Linked DNA regions of Flammeovirga yaeyamensis. The protein of the gene in region 1 interacts with the protein of each later gene in a pairwise test. Links are inferred from orthologs where the notes say so. Each region holds a gene or a part of one and is shown on either strand. Other genes may lie near its edges. The genes, in order: pepT, tpiA and pepE.

Evidence for each region.
Region 2: the proteins of pepT (region 1) and tpiA interact in binary tests that used the Escherichia coli proteins (3 or more experiments, as listed by UniProt). The link is inferred for Flammeovirga yaeyamensis from one-to-one orthologs.
Region 3: the proteins of pepT (region 1) and pepE interact in binary tests that used the Escherichia coli proteins (3 or more experiments, as listed by UniProt). The link is inferred for Flammeovirga yaeyamensis from one-to-one orthologs.

The regions. Positions count from the first base shown.
Region 1 is NZ_CP076132.1:4,442,727-4,448,441, reverse strand. The notes cover bases 1,037-3,904. They hold pepT (peptidase T), read left to right. Parts: upstream 1,037-1,791; coding sequence 1,792-3,018; downstream 3,019-3,904. Other genes in these bases: KMW28_RS17565 (AAA family ATPase), read left to right, coding at 3,433-3,816; KMW28_RS17570 (hypothetical protein), read right to left, coding at 3,075-3,332; fabG (3-oxoacyl-[acyl-carrier-protein] reductase), read right to left, coding at 1,037-1,517. Also shown: KMW28_RS17585 (hypothetical protein), read right to left, coding at 1-631; more of fabG, read right to left, coding at 771-1,036; KMW28_RS17560 (arylsulfatase), read right to left, coding at 3,997-5,523; KMW28_RS17555 (hypothetical protein), read right to left, coding at 5,688-5,715. UniProt on the Escherichia coli protein: Cleaves the N-terminal amino acid of tripeptides.
Region 2 is NZ_CP076132.1:5,035,511-5,041,114, reverse strand. What follows is about bases 1,785-4,541. They hold tpiA (triose-phosphate isomerase), read left to right. Parts: upstream 1,785-2,660; coding sequence 2,661-3,422; downstream 3,423-4,541. Other genes in these bases: KMW28_RS20035 (hypothetical protein), read left to right, coding at 3,797-4,541; KMW28_RS20045 (OmpW family outer membrane protein), read left to right, coding at 1,785-1,970. In the rest of the region: KMW28_RS20055 (family 14 glycosylhydrolase), read left to right, coding at 1-267; KMW28_RS20050 (DUF4136 domain-containing protein), read left to right, coding at 709-1,365; more of KMW28_RS20045, read left to right, coding at 1,368-1,784; more of KMW28_RS20035, read left to right, coding at 4,542-4,621; KMW28_RS20030 (alpha/beta hydrolase), read right to left, coding at 4,618-5,397; KMW28_RS20025 (amidohydrolase family protein), read right to left, coding at 5,587-5,604. UniProt on the Escherichia coli protein: Involved in the gluconeogenesis. Catalyzes stereospecifically the conversion of dihydroxyacetone phosphate (DHAP) to D-glyceraldehyde-3-phosphate (G3P).
Region 3 is NZ_CP076132.1:2,327,477-2,333,207, reverse strand. The notes cover bases 880-3,763. They hold pepE (dipeptidase PepE), read left to right. Parts: upstream 880-1,905; coding sequence 1,906-2,622; downstream 2,623-3,763. Other genes in these bases: KMW28_RS28655 (J domain-containing protein), read left to right, coding at 2,907-3,763; KMW28_RS09055 (ABC transporter ATPase), read left to right, coding at 1,393-1,884; KMW28_RS09060 ((Fe-S)-binding protein), read left to right, coding at 880-1,195. In the rest of the region: KMW28_RS09065 ((Fe-S)-binding protein), read left to right, coding at 1-383; more of KMW28_RS09060, read left to right, coding at 395-879; more of KMW28_RS28655, read left to right, coding at 3,764-3,992; eno (phosphopyruvate hydratase), read left to right, coding at 4,128-5,399; KMW28_RS09035 (hypothetical protein), read right to left, coding at 5,468-5,704. UniProt on the Escherichia coli protein: Hydrolyzes dipeptides containing N-terminal aspartate residues. May play a role in allowing the cell to use peptide aspartate to spare carbon otherwise required for the synthesis of the aspartate family of amino acids.

The DNA.
Region 1 (5,715 bases):
CAAAGTTTTTATCTATAATATCAATCATCATTTTGGTATTTTTTAATTTAGCATTAGAAAAATAAGTTACTATAGAAAAAAACTGTTTGTTTTTTGATTGAACAAAATGATAATTGACATTAGAAAAATAAGTACCCTTATATTTTACAGCTCTTCCAGCATAATCGTGAATTTCTCTTTCGCACATTAATATATTGGTTCCTAACTTTCCTGTATTGGTATCAAAGGATCTTCGATATAGTTTTTGACTTTTAGGAGAGTAGACAGAAGATAACACCCAAAAGTTTCCTTGATAATCTTCAATGACTTTTTCAAAATTGTATTTTAAATTTCCTTCAATGTAGTGAGCAGTTTTTAAATGATAATATCCACTTAGACGATTTGTGGTTAGTTTATTTGTTTTTTTATCGATTGTGATTAAAGAAACTAAAAGGTTTTTATTTTCCTTTTCTAAAACAACTCTGATTTTAGTTGTTTTATTTTCAATCGTTTGTATTTCATGCCTTTTTTCGATTGCTCTAATATCTCTGTAATTATATTGTACCTCCATTAAATCTTGAGCAAGAATAGTGGTGGTAAGGGAAGATAGAAAAGTGAAGAATAGAATAGATATCTTTATTAAAGAGTTCATAGTTTTTATCTGTTTACTTTAAAGAGAAAAAATTAAGAGTATTTGTTAGTTGATACATTATTAAAAAAGGCTTCTCAATATCTTGAGAAGCCCAATATCATATATTTCAGTCTGTAGAATATCAAATTTCTACCTGAAACTAGCTCTTCATACCACCAGTTAATTGGATTGTTTGAGCAGTAATATAAGTTGACATATCAGAAGATAAGAACACACAAAGATCAGCTACTTCTTCCGGACGTCCACCACGTTTCATAGGGATGTCTTGTAACCAAACTTGTTTTACTTTATCATCTAAAGTCTCTGTCATTTCTGTTTCGATAAAACCAGGAGCAACAGCGTTTACTCTAATGTTTCTTGGAGCTAACTCTTTTGCTACAGATTTTGTGAATCCAATAATACCTGCTTTTGAAGCAGCATAGTTGGCTTGACCTGCATTTCCGTAAACACCAACAACTGAGCTCATGTTAATGATAGCTCCTTTACGTTGTTTTAAGAAAGTTTTAGTTGCAGCTTTTGTTAAGTTAAAGATTGACTTTAAGTTAACGCGAATAACGTCGTCGAATTGTTCTTCTGACATACGCATTAATAAAGTATCTTTTGTGATACCAGCGTTGTTGATTAAACTATCTAATGAATCGAAGTCAGTAGTGAAGTCTGCGATAAGTTTTTCAGCTGCTTCGAAATCTGATGCATCAGAACGGTAACCTTTAGCTTTAACACCGTAACCTTCTAATTCAGCTACTAATGCTTCTCCTTTTTCAACGCTTGAAAGATAAGTGAATCCTATATTTGCGCCATGCTCCGCGCAACGAATTGCGATTGCACGTCCAATACCTTTAGACGCACCTGTGATCAATACGTTTTTGCCTTCCAGCAGTTTCATGGTGTGTGTTTTCTAATTATTGAAAAAATTTTTCAGGTTGCAAGTTACAAAAAAGATGCTAGTCACAAGTTTTATTCACATTTATCATCGAATTAATTAAACTTTTTTTACTTATTTATCGTCAACAAGTTATAGTAATAACTTTTAAATGAGTAAGATCCTCTTTTTGAGAATATCAATTACTATCTAAATAAGCATTAAAAGTTTATAATTGTATCTTTGAAAGATCATTTATAAGCGTAAGAGACAATTAAACATATATAACATATCATTCATGGAAAACCTATTGGATAGATTTTTACGTTACGTGAAAATCGATACAGAATCTGTTCCGGGCATTGAGCAAATACCAAGTACAAAAAAACAATTTGATTTAGCGAACTTACTAGTAGACGAATTAAAAGCGATGGGCATGCAGGATGTCAGCATCGACGAGAACTGCTATGTAATGGCTACGCTTCCTTCTAATATCGATAAAGAAGTTCCAACTATCGGGTTTATCGCCCATGTGGATACCACTCCAGATTTAACAGGTAAAGATGTGAAGCCTCAGGTGTGGGAAAATTATGATGGTGAGGATATCGTTTTAAATAAGGAACAAAACATCGTTTTAACGACAGAGGAATTTCCTGAAATCAAGAAATATAAAGGACAAACGATCGTCACTACAGACGGTACTACACTTTTAGGTGCTGATGATAAAGCAGGTGTGGCTGAGATCATGGAAGCAATGGATTATCTGATTAAGCATCCTGAAATTAAGCACGGTACCATTAAAGTAGGCTTCACTCCGGACGAAGAAGTGGGTAAAGGTGCCAACTTATTTGATGTTGAAAAGTTTGGTGCTGAGTGGGCGTATACTATGGACGGAGGTCCTATGGGAGAATTTGAGTACGAAAACTTTAACGCTGCTTATGCTGAGGTAACTTTTACAGGACAAAATGTTCACCCTGGTACTGCTAAGGGTAAAATGGTGAACTCTATGAATATTGCTGCGAAATTTGCGACAAAATTCCCTCAAAGCGAAACGCCAGAGCAAACAGAAAAGTACGAAGGTTTCTATCACTTATTAACTATGAGTGGATCTGTAGAAGAAACGAAATTACAATATATTATCCGTGATCACGATCATAACTTATTTATTTCAAGAAAGGATCATATGGAATCTTTGGTGAAAACTTTCCAAAGTGAATATGGTGCAGATAGAGTGAAATTAGAGTTGGTAGATCAGTATTACAATATGAAGGAGAAAGTTGCTCCAAATATGCATATTGTCGACTTCGCTATTGAGGCGATGAAAGAATTAAATATTGAGCCAGATGTAAAAGCCATTCGTGGGGGAACTGATGGAGCTCAATTATCATTTAAGGGGTTACCTTGTCCAAATATCTTTGCAGGTGGACATAATATGCATGCTCGTTACGAATATGTGCCGGTACCAACTATGGAAGCAGCAACAAATGTTATCATTAAGATTGCGGAATTAGTGGCTAAGAAATAGTAAAGAAAAAAAGAATAATTAAGGAGATTGTTGCAGTGAAATGTAGCAATCTCTTTTTATTTTAAATACTTTTTCCAATCGATTTTTGGACAAAAAGGAAGTAAACGATCATATTCCATAATCGATTCAATTTCGTTATCGTAGGATGTATTGTTTTTGTACAAAACCTCAATGTATGTACCGTCGTAATTGTACAATTCGATTTTCTTGCCTAGCCTAGTGATCGTACTAAGGAAATCTGAAAAGTATTGAACTATCTCAGCTTTCTGCACCAAGCTCAATTTGTTGAATGTAACGTGTTGTAAGTGTATCATTTGATAAGGTAATAGTTACGAAAATTATAAATACTCGGTTGGTATTTAAAGTTAAATGATATATTATTAAATAGTAAAAATATTATGTTATTTTTTAGTTATGGGTAGGTTACTATTATTGAGAGGGTTACCAGGTTCAGGTAAAACAACACTAGCACAATCGTTAGGAGGTTCCATTGAAGCAGACGATTTTATGGTAAACGATAGAGGCGAATATGAGTTTGATGTCCGCAAATTAGATTATGCACACAAAAGTTGTTTGGAGATGGCCGAAATGTGTATTCGAAGAGGGCAGGAGTTGGTGATTGTTTCAAATACTTTTACCACAGAACAGGAAATGATTCCTTATTTTAAAGTAGCTGAAAAATATAATTATCAAGTAAGTTCGGTGATTGTAGAAAACAGACATGACGGTATTTCCGTACACAATGTTCCCGACGAAAAAGTGGTGAATATGATGAGAAGGTTTGAGGTCAGGTTATAATTAAAAAGCCGAATGCGTAATGCATCCGGCCAAAACAAAACCAGTTCTATTTTGATAACTATTCAAATCAAAATACACTTATTAAAATTATAGCGGAACTACTAACTCAATAATGTTTGCTTTGATATAAAAAAGAAATCTTACTGAAACGAATAATAGTTAAATTCAGGTTTCGGATATTTATTTACTTAATTGATTCATAATTGCTGCTGCACCAATACCCGTTCCTTTTTGTCTAGAAGGATATTCTTCCATACTTTTTGCGAACTTCATCAATGGTGCTGCGATTGTTGGTAAAATCCAAGTTTTCTCCTTCATCCATAAGAAGTGACCAGGTGTATCTAAAGACCTTTCGTAAGGGTCTAGTTTTAGGTTGCAAATTAATCCTGCAGGCAGTTTTTCCGATTCTTTCAACCACTCATCTTTAATGGCTAAATAGATTTTCCAGTGATCCACACGAATGGCCTGTAGTTCATTTTCGGCATAATAGAAGAACTCTCTTCTTCTCGATTTTTCCCCTTTTGTGAGCACCCCTAATTGATTGTAACCATCGATATGTACTTTATAGTCTTTATCATTTACTATGGTCCAATCAAGTAAATCTTCTTTTACAGTGGTGTCTCCCACTGCTGCCATTAATGTTGGTAACCAGTCTTCAGCTGTGAATAACTCCCCGCTATATTCTCCTGCAGGAATGTGCTTAGGCCATTTTACTAACATAGGTACTCTGAAACCACCTTCGTAAGTTGTTCCTTTTTCTCCCTTAAAAGAAGCTGATCCACTGCTTGGCCAATGTGATAAGTTCACCCCATTATCAGAAGTAAACATGACGATGGTATTCTCTGCTTCTCCCGTTTTTTCTAAAGTGGATAATAATTCGCCCACTAGATAATCTAAGTGAAGTAAACCGTCAGCATACGTGCTGTGCCCACTTTTTCCTCTCCACTTTTCCGACACATAGATTTCTTGATGCATCCTCGAAGGATTGAAAAACAAGAAATAAGGTTCATCTTTTTTACTTTTCTCTTTCATCCATTTTTGAGAAGCTTCCAACACTTCATCATCAAATGTTTCCTGACGAAGTTTACCCAATTCGCCTCTGTCCTCGATGACTTGCTTGCCTACCTTTCCCCATCTTGGATCTACAGTTTGATCATCTTTATCAGTGGCTTTACTATAGATGACATTTCTTGGACGACCCACAAAGTTTTTGTCCTTTGGGAATTCAGGTTGTTCCGGCATATCCATCATATTTAAATGATAAAGGAACCCGAAAAACTCGTCGAAACCATGGACCGTTGGAAGGTGTTCGTTTCTATCGCCTAAATGACTTTTCCCAAAATGAGCAGTATTATACCCTTTGTCTTTTAGTAATTCGGCAATCGTTACATCTTCTGCTTGTAAGCCTAGCTTCGACCCGGGCTGACCTACCGAGGTTAAACCAGTACGAATAGGATATTGACCAGTTAAAAATGATGATCGACCAGCGGTACAACTTGGTTGAGCGTAATAATCGGTCAGCATCATACCATCTTTACCAATTTGATCGATATTTGGAGTATTCACCGCTCCGATTCCTCGATGATAAATCGAGATATCTTGTGGAGCGACGTCATCCGTCATAATCATAATAATGTTAGGTTTTTTCTGTCCGAAACAGTGAAAACCAAATAGCAATAATAAAAAGGTGTATGTTATTTTTTTCATCTCTTGTGTTATTTGATATGTACAAATGTAGACGCTCCACTCGATGAAATTCTCTGTAAAAACAGCATTTTGAGTAGCTACGTGAATCACGTAGTTTTTACAAGGCACAAAAAAAGTCCTCAAGACAAACTGCCTCAAGGACTTTATTTCTTTAACCTAATTTGTTATTGTTCTAATGGAGTAGGTATTGGG
Region 2 (5,604 bases), 590 kb from region 1 along the record:
AACAAAGACTGGGAAGGTTATTCTAGAGCCGAGGACTTAGTGATGTGGTTCAGTAATTCCGCTAAAGAATTAGAAATTCAGGTAATGGGTGAGAATGCCCTATTCCATGAATTATTTTCTGAGACGGGTTGGGAACAAATCGAGAAAGCTTTGACAAGATCGAATACAAGTTATTCTGGTATTACCATTCTTAGAATGCAAAACCTTTTCTCTGATAATAACTTTGCGATTGAAAAATATGCAGATTTGATTAATCGATTAAGATAAGTTTAGGGAAGAGTTAGGAATTAGGAGGTAGGAGTTGGCTGAGTTAACGCTCGGTTTTAACTAATAAGTTTTAATTAATAACTAATAAAAAAACGTATCAAAAGCCTAGGAATTTATTCTTGGGAATAAGAGTTTAGTTAAGAGGTAAAAGGTAAGAAGTAAGAGGTGAATTTTGATAATCTTTGAAAAATACCGACTCTAATATCGCAAAATATAATTTTGCAAGAACACTGTTTGATGTTAATTCAGGCAGTGTTTTTTTATGCGAAGTGGTTTGTAGGGACGTTGTATTGCAACATCCTTACATGGAGAAATGAATATCAAATATTAATTGGTTCCATAATTTTTAAAGAAAAACAGTATTTGATAGAAATAGAATAGAATTTATAAAAAGCATACAGAATAAATGTCGTTTATCATCTTATATCAAGAGAAAACGACATGAAAAAAATAATCAAAACACTCGTTGCGATCTCCTTGGGCAGCTTTGCTCTTTTCAGCTGCAGTAATCAAGACGATCAACCAAGTCAGATTTCTGACTACGATACTGTAGTGACCAAATATGAACCGAATATGTCGGATCAGTTTGGTACAGCCAAAACCTTCAGTATGCCAAATTATGTGACACATCCTGGAAAAGACTCCGTAAGTAATCCAGTGGTAAATCCATTAGATGAAGTGATCCTTGCCGAAGCCAAATCTCAGATGGAAATGGCAGGGTATCAGTATGTAGATCCCAATACAGGAGAAGAAGCCGATCTTGTGGTTTTACCTTATGGGGTAGAAGTAACTTATGTAGGTACTTGGAATATGTACGATTACTGGGGTGGTTATTGGTGGAACTATTGGGGATGGTACGGTTACCCTCCTTATTATGGTTATCCTGTTTCTGGAGTGTATACTTTCTCTCAAGGTTCTGTGATTTTAGAAATAGTAGATAACAGAGCACATATTCAAGAGGGTGGAGATGAGAAGATTCCAGTATTATGGCAAGGAATCATAAACGGTACTCAATCCAATACTATAGATGATAAAACACGTGTAGAAGATGGGATACAGCAGATGTTTATTCAATCACCTTACATTCAATCGAAATAGTCATGAACACAATCAAAAAATATTATTTGATGCTTTTGATGTTATTCATTGGCATCACCACTTACGCTCAAGAAGATAATTTAATTGGAGTGACCTACAGTATGGGTACTCCATCCACCGGAATGAGCGATTTTGTATCAGGTACCTCTTTTCAGGGAGGGAATATAGAATATCGAAAATTTTTAAACGATAATTGGTCAGTAGGTATGAGCTTCGGTTTGAACACCTTTAATCAGTCCAACGGATACCAAACCTATTATGGGAAACAGGGAGCAATTTCTGGACAAGAATATAGGGATTTTGATATGATGACCACTTATGCTACTGCCCATTACTATTTTGGAGAAAGAGGAGGTATTAGACCTTATGTAGGATTAGGAATTGGAGCTTCTGGACAGTATTTCAGTAGTCAGGTAGGAAGTGTTTTGGTGACGGACCAATATTGGGCATTTTCTATGGCTCCAGAGGTAGGTATTCTGGCTCCTCTGGGTGATAGTGGTATTTCCTTCCTTTCGAATGTGAAATATAATTATTCGGTAGGTGGTTCTGGATACGATTCAATGGGAATGTGGCAATTTAATATTGGTATTGCCTTTGGGTTCTAAAATTAAAACTTCATTTGTTGAAGAAAGGTTATATAATAGTGATTTCTAAGCAGTCGGTTGTTAATTGACTGCTTTTTTGTGTCTTGAAGTTTTTTCTATGATTGATGAGAAGTAAATGATTAAGAATTAGAATCTAATAGTTTTTAGATAGAATTTGATAAAACTCTATAAATCAAGGCCGTTAGATATATTATGATTAGGTAATTAGATAATAGTAATAGTTAGTTGTTGGAAAGACAGATACTTTATAGTATCTGTTTTTTTATGGGTTATAATTGCTAAACCATTGTGCATAAAAAAAACACTTGAAAATGATTCAAGTGTTTTTCCACAGCTGGTTAATGTTACTGGTGTATCATGCCATACAATAGGTGACTAACCTATGATTCTTTACCCGATAAGTATATTCCATGAACTGTGCCACTAGTTGTGAATATTTATTAATCATTGATTTTGATATAGATAGGGCAGTTTTAGGACTGTGCCAAAAAATAAATAGTTTCAAAATGAAACACATTTTCCAAAATTTGGAAAAAAATACATTTCATTCAGATCTATTATCAAATAAATAAGGTGTTAAATACTCAACTTGCTGATACACTATGACGAAACTCATTTTGTAAGCATTATTAGGGTAGTATATTCGCACTCGACTTTTAAATTATATACATTCAAAAAGAATTTATAACTATGAGACAAAAAATCGTAGCAGGTAACTGGAAAATGAACCTGAATAAAGAAGAAGCTGAAATTTTAGCATCAGAAGTAGTAAACATGGCGAAAGATGAAACTCCATCTGACGTAAAAGTTATCATGTGTACTCCTTTTATTCACTTAAGCAAGGTTAAATCATTAATCGGTGACGCTGCAAACGTTTTTGTTGGTGCTCAAAACTGTTACACAGAGCCAAAAGGTGCTTACACTGGCGAAATTTCTGCACAACAATTAGCTTCTTACGGTATCGACTACGTGATCTTGGGTCACTCTGAGCGTCGTGAGTACTTTGGTGAGTCAAACGAAATGTTGGCTACTAAAACTGATGCAGTTATTGCTAACGGTATGTTGCCAATCTTCTGTTTCGGTGAAGTATTAGAAGAGCGTGAGGCTGGTACTCAAAAAGCTGTTGTAGAGAAGCAATTATCAGAAGGTATTTTCCACCTTTCTGCTGAGGACTTCGGTAAAGTAGTTTTAGCATACGAGCCAGTTTGGGCTATCGGTACTGGTAAAACAGCTACTTCTGCACAAGCACAAGAAATGCACAAAGATATCCGTGACATGATCGCTGCTAAATACGGACAAGAAGTAGCAGACGCTACTCCAATCCTTTATGGTGGTTCTGCTAAGCCAAGCAACGCACAAGAGCTTTTCGCTCAGCCAGACGTTGACGGTGGTTTGATCGGTGGAGCTTCTTTAGCATCTAGAGATTTCATCGATATCTCTAAATCATACTAATTGAATTAAAATTTGCCTTGGAGCAATTTTGATATATCATGAATATGTGCTTGATAATTTTTATTAAGCCAAAATGGGTTGTCTATTATTTTAGGCAACCCTTTTATTTTACTCTATGAAAATCAACATCAAATAACCTTTTTTTGGGTGGTATTTAACCAATTGCCCTTCTAATTATCCAATTATTTTTTATCGACTGTGTATTTTAGTATTTTCATGTAAACAACATTAAACCAGAAAATAAAAAACTAACAGGTGTTGAATATTAGATAAAAACTTACGCACTGATCTTGATTGTGAATAACATTTTAAGTCAAAGTAAGGTTACTAATATAGACATCAATAAGTATATTGAATCAACATAATTAACTGTTATGAAACGTCTTCCTCTTTATATTCTACTACTATTTACTTTAGTTTCTTCTACAGTTTTTGCTCAAAAAACAAAAAAGAAGAAAAAGGAAAAAACATTAATTACCGAAGCACAAGATGAAATTGAAAAACAAGGCGAAATCCAAAGAGACAGTTCTGTTTTTTATTTTGAAAATTGGATGATGGGTAATATTGTTTTCAAGAATGGAAAAGTAAAAAAGCAAGTGCCCTTATTATTTGATTTGGAACATGATCAAATCGAATACCAAGAGATTAAGTTACAGCAAATGTATGGTGGCTTGGAGATGTTGGACACCACTATCAATGTCGTTGAGGTGAGTGAAGTAAAAGAATTTTCTATCACTTTTATAGATGATAGTAATGAAAATGTGACTTCCACTTCTATTTATCATTTTGTGAATGGCGATCAATTTACAAGAGAAGGAGTTCCTGCTATTGGTATTTACGAATTAGTGGCTGGAGGAGAAGGAAAGATGGGAGTATTGGCTTATCCATTTTTATTAAAAACGGCACACCTTTATAATAGCATGAGCAAAGAGCAAAACGAGATTCAACGTCAGCGTTATGGTGCTTATAACATGAACAACAAAGAGGTTTTCTATTCTTATCAGCTAAAGGAAAAATTATATTTTCTAACTCAGGCTGGTGAAATAATACCTACAGATAAAAAGAAAAAAGTTATAGTGAAAGACTTTATCGGTCGTGAAGAAGAAATGAAAGAATATATGAAAACCATGGATACCTACTATAAATCCAAGGAAGGATTGAGACAATTGGTAGAGTTCTACAATAATCAGTTTAACTAGTCATTTTCATCAAGAAGCCATTGTGATATAAAATCTGCTACCTCTTTCCAACGTGGTTCATACATAAACATATGAGCCATTTCATCAAATATTCTTACTTCATGTCCATAAAATGAAGCAGTCCTTTCGACCTCTTCAGGAAAAATGATCTGATCACTCTTAAAGCCAATGTGCACCATTGGAATATCGATACCTTTTGGGTCTATTTTAAAATCTCTGATAATTAATTCCACTAAAGCACGCAAAGACTCAGCTTGCATGTTTTGTCCAATAAAGCGTTGCACACGCTTCGAAGGTGCCGTATGATAAATACCCTCAGGAGCATCGGAATCTACATATTTAAGGATAGGAAATACCGTCGAAGCCATAAACTTCCCCCAACTCAAAGGACTTTTTGTCCAATACTTAAAAGAGGAATTCAACATACCGTAAGGAGGTACTGAAGCCAACAAAACCACTTTATGCAAACTGACCTTTTGAGCTACTAATTGAGCCACAATACCACCCATAGAATATCCAAAAAGAATCGGCTTTTCCTCCAAAGAAGTAATTAAGTTCACCACATCATCAACAAAGTCGTCAATACCATAAAAGTTCAACAACAATTTGTTGGCCTCTTGCCCATGCCCACTCAGATTAATCGAATACGTCTCGTACCCTTGTTCCGGAAAATAATCCAGAAAGTTGCCTTCCCATAGTTTCCCATTAAACAAGGCACCATGAATCAAAATGATAGGGTTTTTATGCTTCTTTTCTTTTGGGGAGATGTGGATCATAATATTTTAACTAATAGGGAATAACTAATAGGGAATAGGTAAAAAGCGATTTTAACTTATTGATTATAAAATTACTTATCGATAAAATAAAATACCAACTAAATCTTTTATTATTAGTCGAACTTTTAATTTCTAACCAATAGAATTACATCTATATTTCCCTATTACTTATTAGTTATTCCTTATTACTTATTCCTCATACTTCCC
Region 3 (5,731 bases), 2.1 Mb from region 1 along the record:
TTTCACCACGTAAAGTGATGATGGATGTAAGAGACCGAGCAGATGAAGTAGGCAAAAACATGGATGCCAATGGAGGTAAGTTCGAAGATGATGGTAAAATGTTGTACAATGACTTTATCTCAAAAGAAGAATTGATGGCCTGTACGAGTTGTAATGCTTGTGCTGAAGCTTGTCCAATTAATATCGATCCATTAAACATTATCTTGGAAATGAGAAGATATGTTGCAATGGAAGAGTCTGGAACACCACAAGAATGGAATATGGTATTCCAAAACATAGAAAACAACCAAGCTCCATGGGCATTTGCTGCTAGCGACCGTTTCAAATGGGGCGAAGACCTAAGACAGGTCGAAAAAACACAAAAACAAAAACAAGACGCTTAATCTAAACACACATGGCTGAAAATAATTTCTTAAAAGTCCCTACAATGGCCGAAATGGTGGCCGAAGGCAATCACCCAGAAGTATTGTTTTGGGTAGGATGTGCAGGGTCTTATGACGATAGATATAAAAGGGTAATTACTGCCTTTGTAAAAATATTAAACGAAGTAAATGTAAACTTTGCTGTTCTTGGTCCGGAAGAAAGTTGTACTGGTGATCCTGCAAGGAGAGCCGGAAACGAATTCCTTTTTCAAATGCAAGCAATGCAAAACATTGAGGTACTGAATGGATACGAAATCAAAAAGATTGTTACAGCTTGTCCTCACTGTTTTAACACGATCAAAAACGAATACCCTGCTTTGGGTGGTAATTATGATGTCATGCATCACTCTCAATTCCTTCAATCCTTAATTAATGAGGGAAGATTAAAGTTGGAAGATGGTGGTGTTTATAAAGGAAAGAAAATCACCTTCCACGATTCATGTTATTTGGGTAGAGCAAATGATGTATACGAAGCACCAAGAAGTGTTATTCAAGCATTAGATGCAGATTTAGTAGAGATGAAACGCTGCAAAACAAATGGGTTATGTTGTGGTGCAGGTGGATCTCAGATGTTCAAAGAACCTGAAGAAGGCAATAAAGACATCAATATTGAACGTACGGAAGAGGCCTTGGATACTAAAGCAAAAGTAATTGCTGCAGGCTGTCCTTTCTGTATGACGATGCTAAGTGATGGAGTAAAAAACAAAGAAAAAGAAAAAGAAGTCCAAGTACTTGATATTGCTGAATTAGTTGCAGAATCAAAAGGACTATAAATCACTATTTTTTTCAATCGGATATTAAAACGAGATCATCTTAATGGTCTCGTTTTTTATTTATCATTTGATGAAATAGTAGGATTACTAAACAAAATATTTTCTTTCTCTGTTTTTAAGTTACGTATTTCACATGTGTTGAACTGTGATTATTATTTTTTTCATTTTTTGAATCTATATTGCATAAAATTTATATTATGTACACACCAATATCAAACCTTTCCGACAGTTCTAGACTTTGGATATACCAATCAAATAGAACATTTACTGACAATGAAAAAAGTCAAATTTCAGAAGCTCTTAAACAATTCACTTCTACGTGGAATGCCCATGGAAGTGATCTACAAAGTAGCTTTGAAATCGTAAAAGATTTATTTATTGTGATTGCTGTAGATGAAGAAAGTTCTGCTGCATCAGGTTGTTCTATCGATAAATGTGTTGGTCTTATCCGACATTTTGAAGAAGCGTTTGGTTTATCTTTATTTGAAAGAACAAATGTGGCTTATGATACAGGAGATAGCATCAAAATATTCACGATGAATCAAGCCAAAAGTCTTATTGGAGATAACGTGATACAACCAACTACTCCTATTTACGACAACACTGTAAATAATCTTGGAGAATTCAGAAAAAACTGGATCAAAAATGCTGATCAATCTTGGTTAAAACGATTCTTTGTATCAGCATAAACCATTATCAATATATTAAAAATGAGTATTAAAAATTTATTAATCGTGAGTACCTCTACTGTACACGGTAAAGGATACTTGGCGTATTGTGAAGAAGCCATTCAATCTTTTTTCAGTGGAATTGAAGAAGTGATTTTTATTCCATACGCACGTCCAGGTGGAATTACTCATGAGGAATATACAGAAGTAGCCTGTAAGAAATTTAATGAATTAGGTTTCAAAATGAGAGGTCTTCATGAATTTGACAACCCTATTGAAGCGATTGAAAATGCTAAAGGTATCTTTACAGGAGGCGGAAATACATTTGTATTGCTAGATCAATTGCAGAAAAATAATTTGATTCCAGCCATTCAGAAAAAGGTATCAAAAGGGTTGCGTTATATGGGTACAAGTGCAGGTTCTAATATTACTGGCTTAACTGTAAATACAACGAACGACATGCCTATTGTTCACCCTGAGTCATTGAATGCACTGGCCTTAGTTCCATTTAATTTGAATCCTCATTATTTAGATCCGGATCCAACTTCCAAACACATGGGAGAAACTAGAGAAACTAGAATCAAAGAATTCCATGCTTATAATAATCAAGTAGTTGTAGGTTTAAGAGAGGGTTCTTGGCTACATGTTCAAGACAACAAAATCTCGCTTGAAGGCCCCCTATCCGCTCGTATTTTCGAAAAAGACAAGACTCCATATGAGTTGAATCCTTCTGATGATTTTTCATTCCTATTGAAATAAAATCATTCGATTATTAAAATAAATCTGAGACTGTTTTATAAGAAGTTGATAATATCTTTAGACCTAGAGCTATGGAGAATTTATCATTTATAAAACAGTCTCATTTTTAATACATTGATTCATCATTATTTAATTGATCAAATAATCTTTCATCAAATGATAGATTAAATTAAAAAATTGTATTTTTGCATGAATTAATAGTGGATTTCTTCAAATTTGAATCCATTTACTTCTTATCAAATAGACCTATTTTAACCCAATCGAATAATTAGATAAAACGTTAGATGCGAAATTACTACGATATTTTAGGTATAGATCAACGAGCTGATAAGCGACAGATAAAAAAAGCCTACTTAACACTAGCAAAAAAATATCATCCTGATCTTCATGGTAATGATGAAGAATTAGGTGAAAAATTTAAAGAGGTCAACGAAGCCTATGAGACCTTGAGTGATGATAGTAAGAAATTTCACTATGATCATGGCTTAACTTCGTTCACTACATTTTCGAATACCCCTACTCCAACAGAGGTGGCTGAGGAAGAAATTCGAACACAAAGAAAATCTGAAGTAAAAGAAGAGATTCTTAAAGAAAAAGCTAAGGAGAAAAAAAGTAAAAAGTTTTTCGTTCCTTTTACTGTAGGTGTATTTACCTTAGTAGTTGGTGGGATGATCTCTTTTTTCGTTCAACGCCAGAGTAAACTGGCTGCATCTACCTTTGAAGATGCAACAACAAACCTTGAATTGAAAGATTTTAATGCGGTTAAAGGTAATATCGATGCCTTATATCATTTAGAATCTCCTCTTCTTGCAGATATTATTGAGGCTGGTTTATACGTCCAACTCAACCAAAGTAATGAAGCTATTGATTTAATAGAGCCCAGATTATATATGATAAATGAGGAACCTAAAAATATTGTTTCTCAAGCATATCTCTATTTAGGTATTGCCTACTATCAAAGAAAATTAGGGAATAAGGCAGTTGATTATTTAGAGAAATCAATTTCATACAATAACAAAAACAAACAAGTATATTATTGGTTAGGAGTCACTTACTCAGAACTTAATTTAAACTATCAAGAAGCTATCAATGCTTTAAAAAAAGCGAAAAATGTTTTGGGTTATGAAAATCGATCTATTTTAAGTTTAGGAATAGCATATCAACGTTCCGGACAATATAATGCTGCCGAAGATAATTTTGAGCTTTTATTGTTCAACCCTGATTTTAAAAAGGAAGCCAACTATTATATGGGTTGGAATTATTTCCTAAGTAACAAAAACACCAATAAAGCTTGCCTTTTATGGGAGAAAGCTGCTAAAATGGGTTCTCAAGAAGCTAGATACCAAGTACAAAGACATTGTGGTAACTAGTAAACTACTTCAATTGACTACATATTTTTACAAAACGTTCTTTTCTATCATTAATAATAATTTCATCCTTTCAAGTTATTAATTCCAACTAAAGTTATTTATATTCAGACTATTAACTCAATAATTAATAACTCAATGGAAACTATAATTGACGAAATCTATGCTCTCGAGATTTTAGACTCAAGAGGCAATCCCACCCTACGTGTTTATGTTGAACTTTTAGATGGCACTAAAGCCTATGCTAGTGTACCCTCTGGAGCATCTACAGGACAAAATGAAGCACTAGAACTAAGAGACAATAAAAAGCGCTATGGAGGCAAAGGAGTACTAAAAGCTGTCAACAATGTCAATACCACTATCGCTAATGCACTTATCGGAATGGATGCCACCAAACAAAAAGACATTGATTACAGCATGATCGAACTCGACGGCACTGAAAATAAATCAAAGCTTGGTGCTAATGCAATTCTTGGAGTATCTATGGCCGTTGCTAAAGCTGCAGCCAAATCATTGAACCTTCCATTATACCAATATCTTGGAGGAACTAACGCTGTAAGAATTCCAGTTCCTTGCATGAACATCCTTAATGGTGGTGAACATGCTGATAACAGTGTAGATTTTCAAGAATTTATGCTTGTCCCTCATGGTGCTCCTACTTTTGCAGAAGGTTTAAGATATGTCGCAGAAACCTTCCACTCACTAAAAGGTATTCTAAAAAAGAGAAAACTTGCCACAAGTGTAGGTGATGAAGGTGGTTTTGCTCCCGACTGTGAAAGTAATGAAGCTGCCATTGAATTAATTATTGAAGGAATCAAAAAGGCAGGTTATAAGCCAGGGAAAGATCTTTCAATAGCTGTAGACAACGCTGCCAATTCATTTTGTACCAATCTAAAAGACAATTACAATTTGATTTGGTCAGGAAAAGGTAAAATGACCTCAGATGAAATTATCGACCTAGCAGGAGAATGGCTTGACAAATACCCAATTATATTATGGGAAGATCCACTGGCCGAAAAAGACTATAAAGGATTCAAAAAATTCACTAAAAAATATGGTGATAAGATTGAAGTAGTTGGCGATGATATCTTTGTGACCAACACGAAATACATAAAAGACGGTATCAAAAAGAATTTAGCGAATTCCTGTTTAATTAAATTGAACCAAATAGGGACAGTAACAGAGAGTATAGAAGCTGTTCGAATGTGTAGAGATGCCGGTTGGAGATACTTCCTATCCCATCGATCAGGAGAAACTGAAGATACATTCTTAGCAGATTTTGCTGTTGCTATGGATGGCGGACATCTCAAAACAGGTTCTGCTTGTAGAGGGGAGCGAATAGCAAAATACAATCGACTCCTTGAAATTGAACATGAATTAGGAGAACGAGCTGAATATAGATGGGATTAAAAAAGAAATGCCGATGACTTAAAAATCATCGGCATTTTCTATAGTAGTATATTTCTTGTCATAAGCTATTAAGCGGCTAATGTATCTACTCTTTCCATTGCAAGATCCGTAGGTTCTGCAAATATTCCTTTAGGGCTAACGTCTACATTTGTTAGCATTCCTTCAGCTTTCAGTTTCTCCACAATCTTGTTCAAATCGTAAGAACAAAGTGATAAACCTAATAATTTCGAAATCTGTTGCATTGACTTCCCTTTGTTTAGACACAATGCTACCAGAAGTTTTGATGATCTAAGTTCGATTGACATAATTAATACAGTTAATAAAAGACAGTT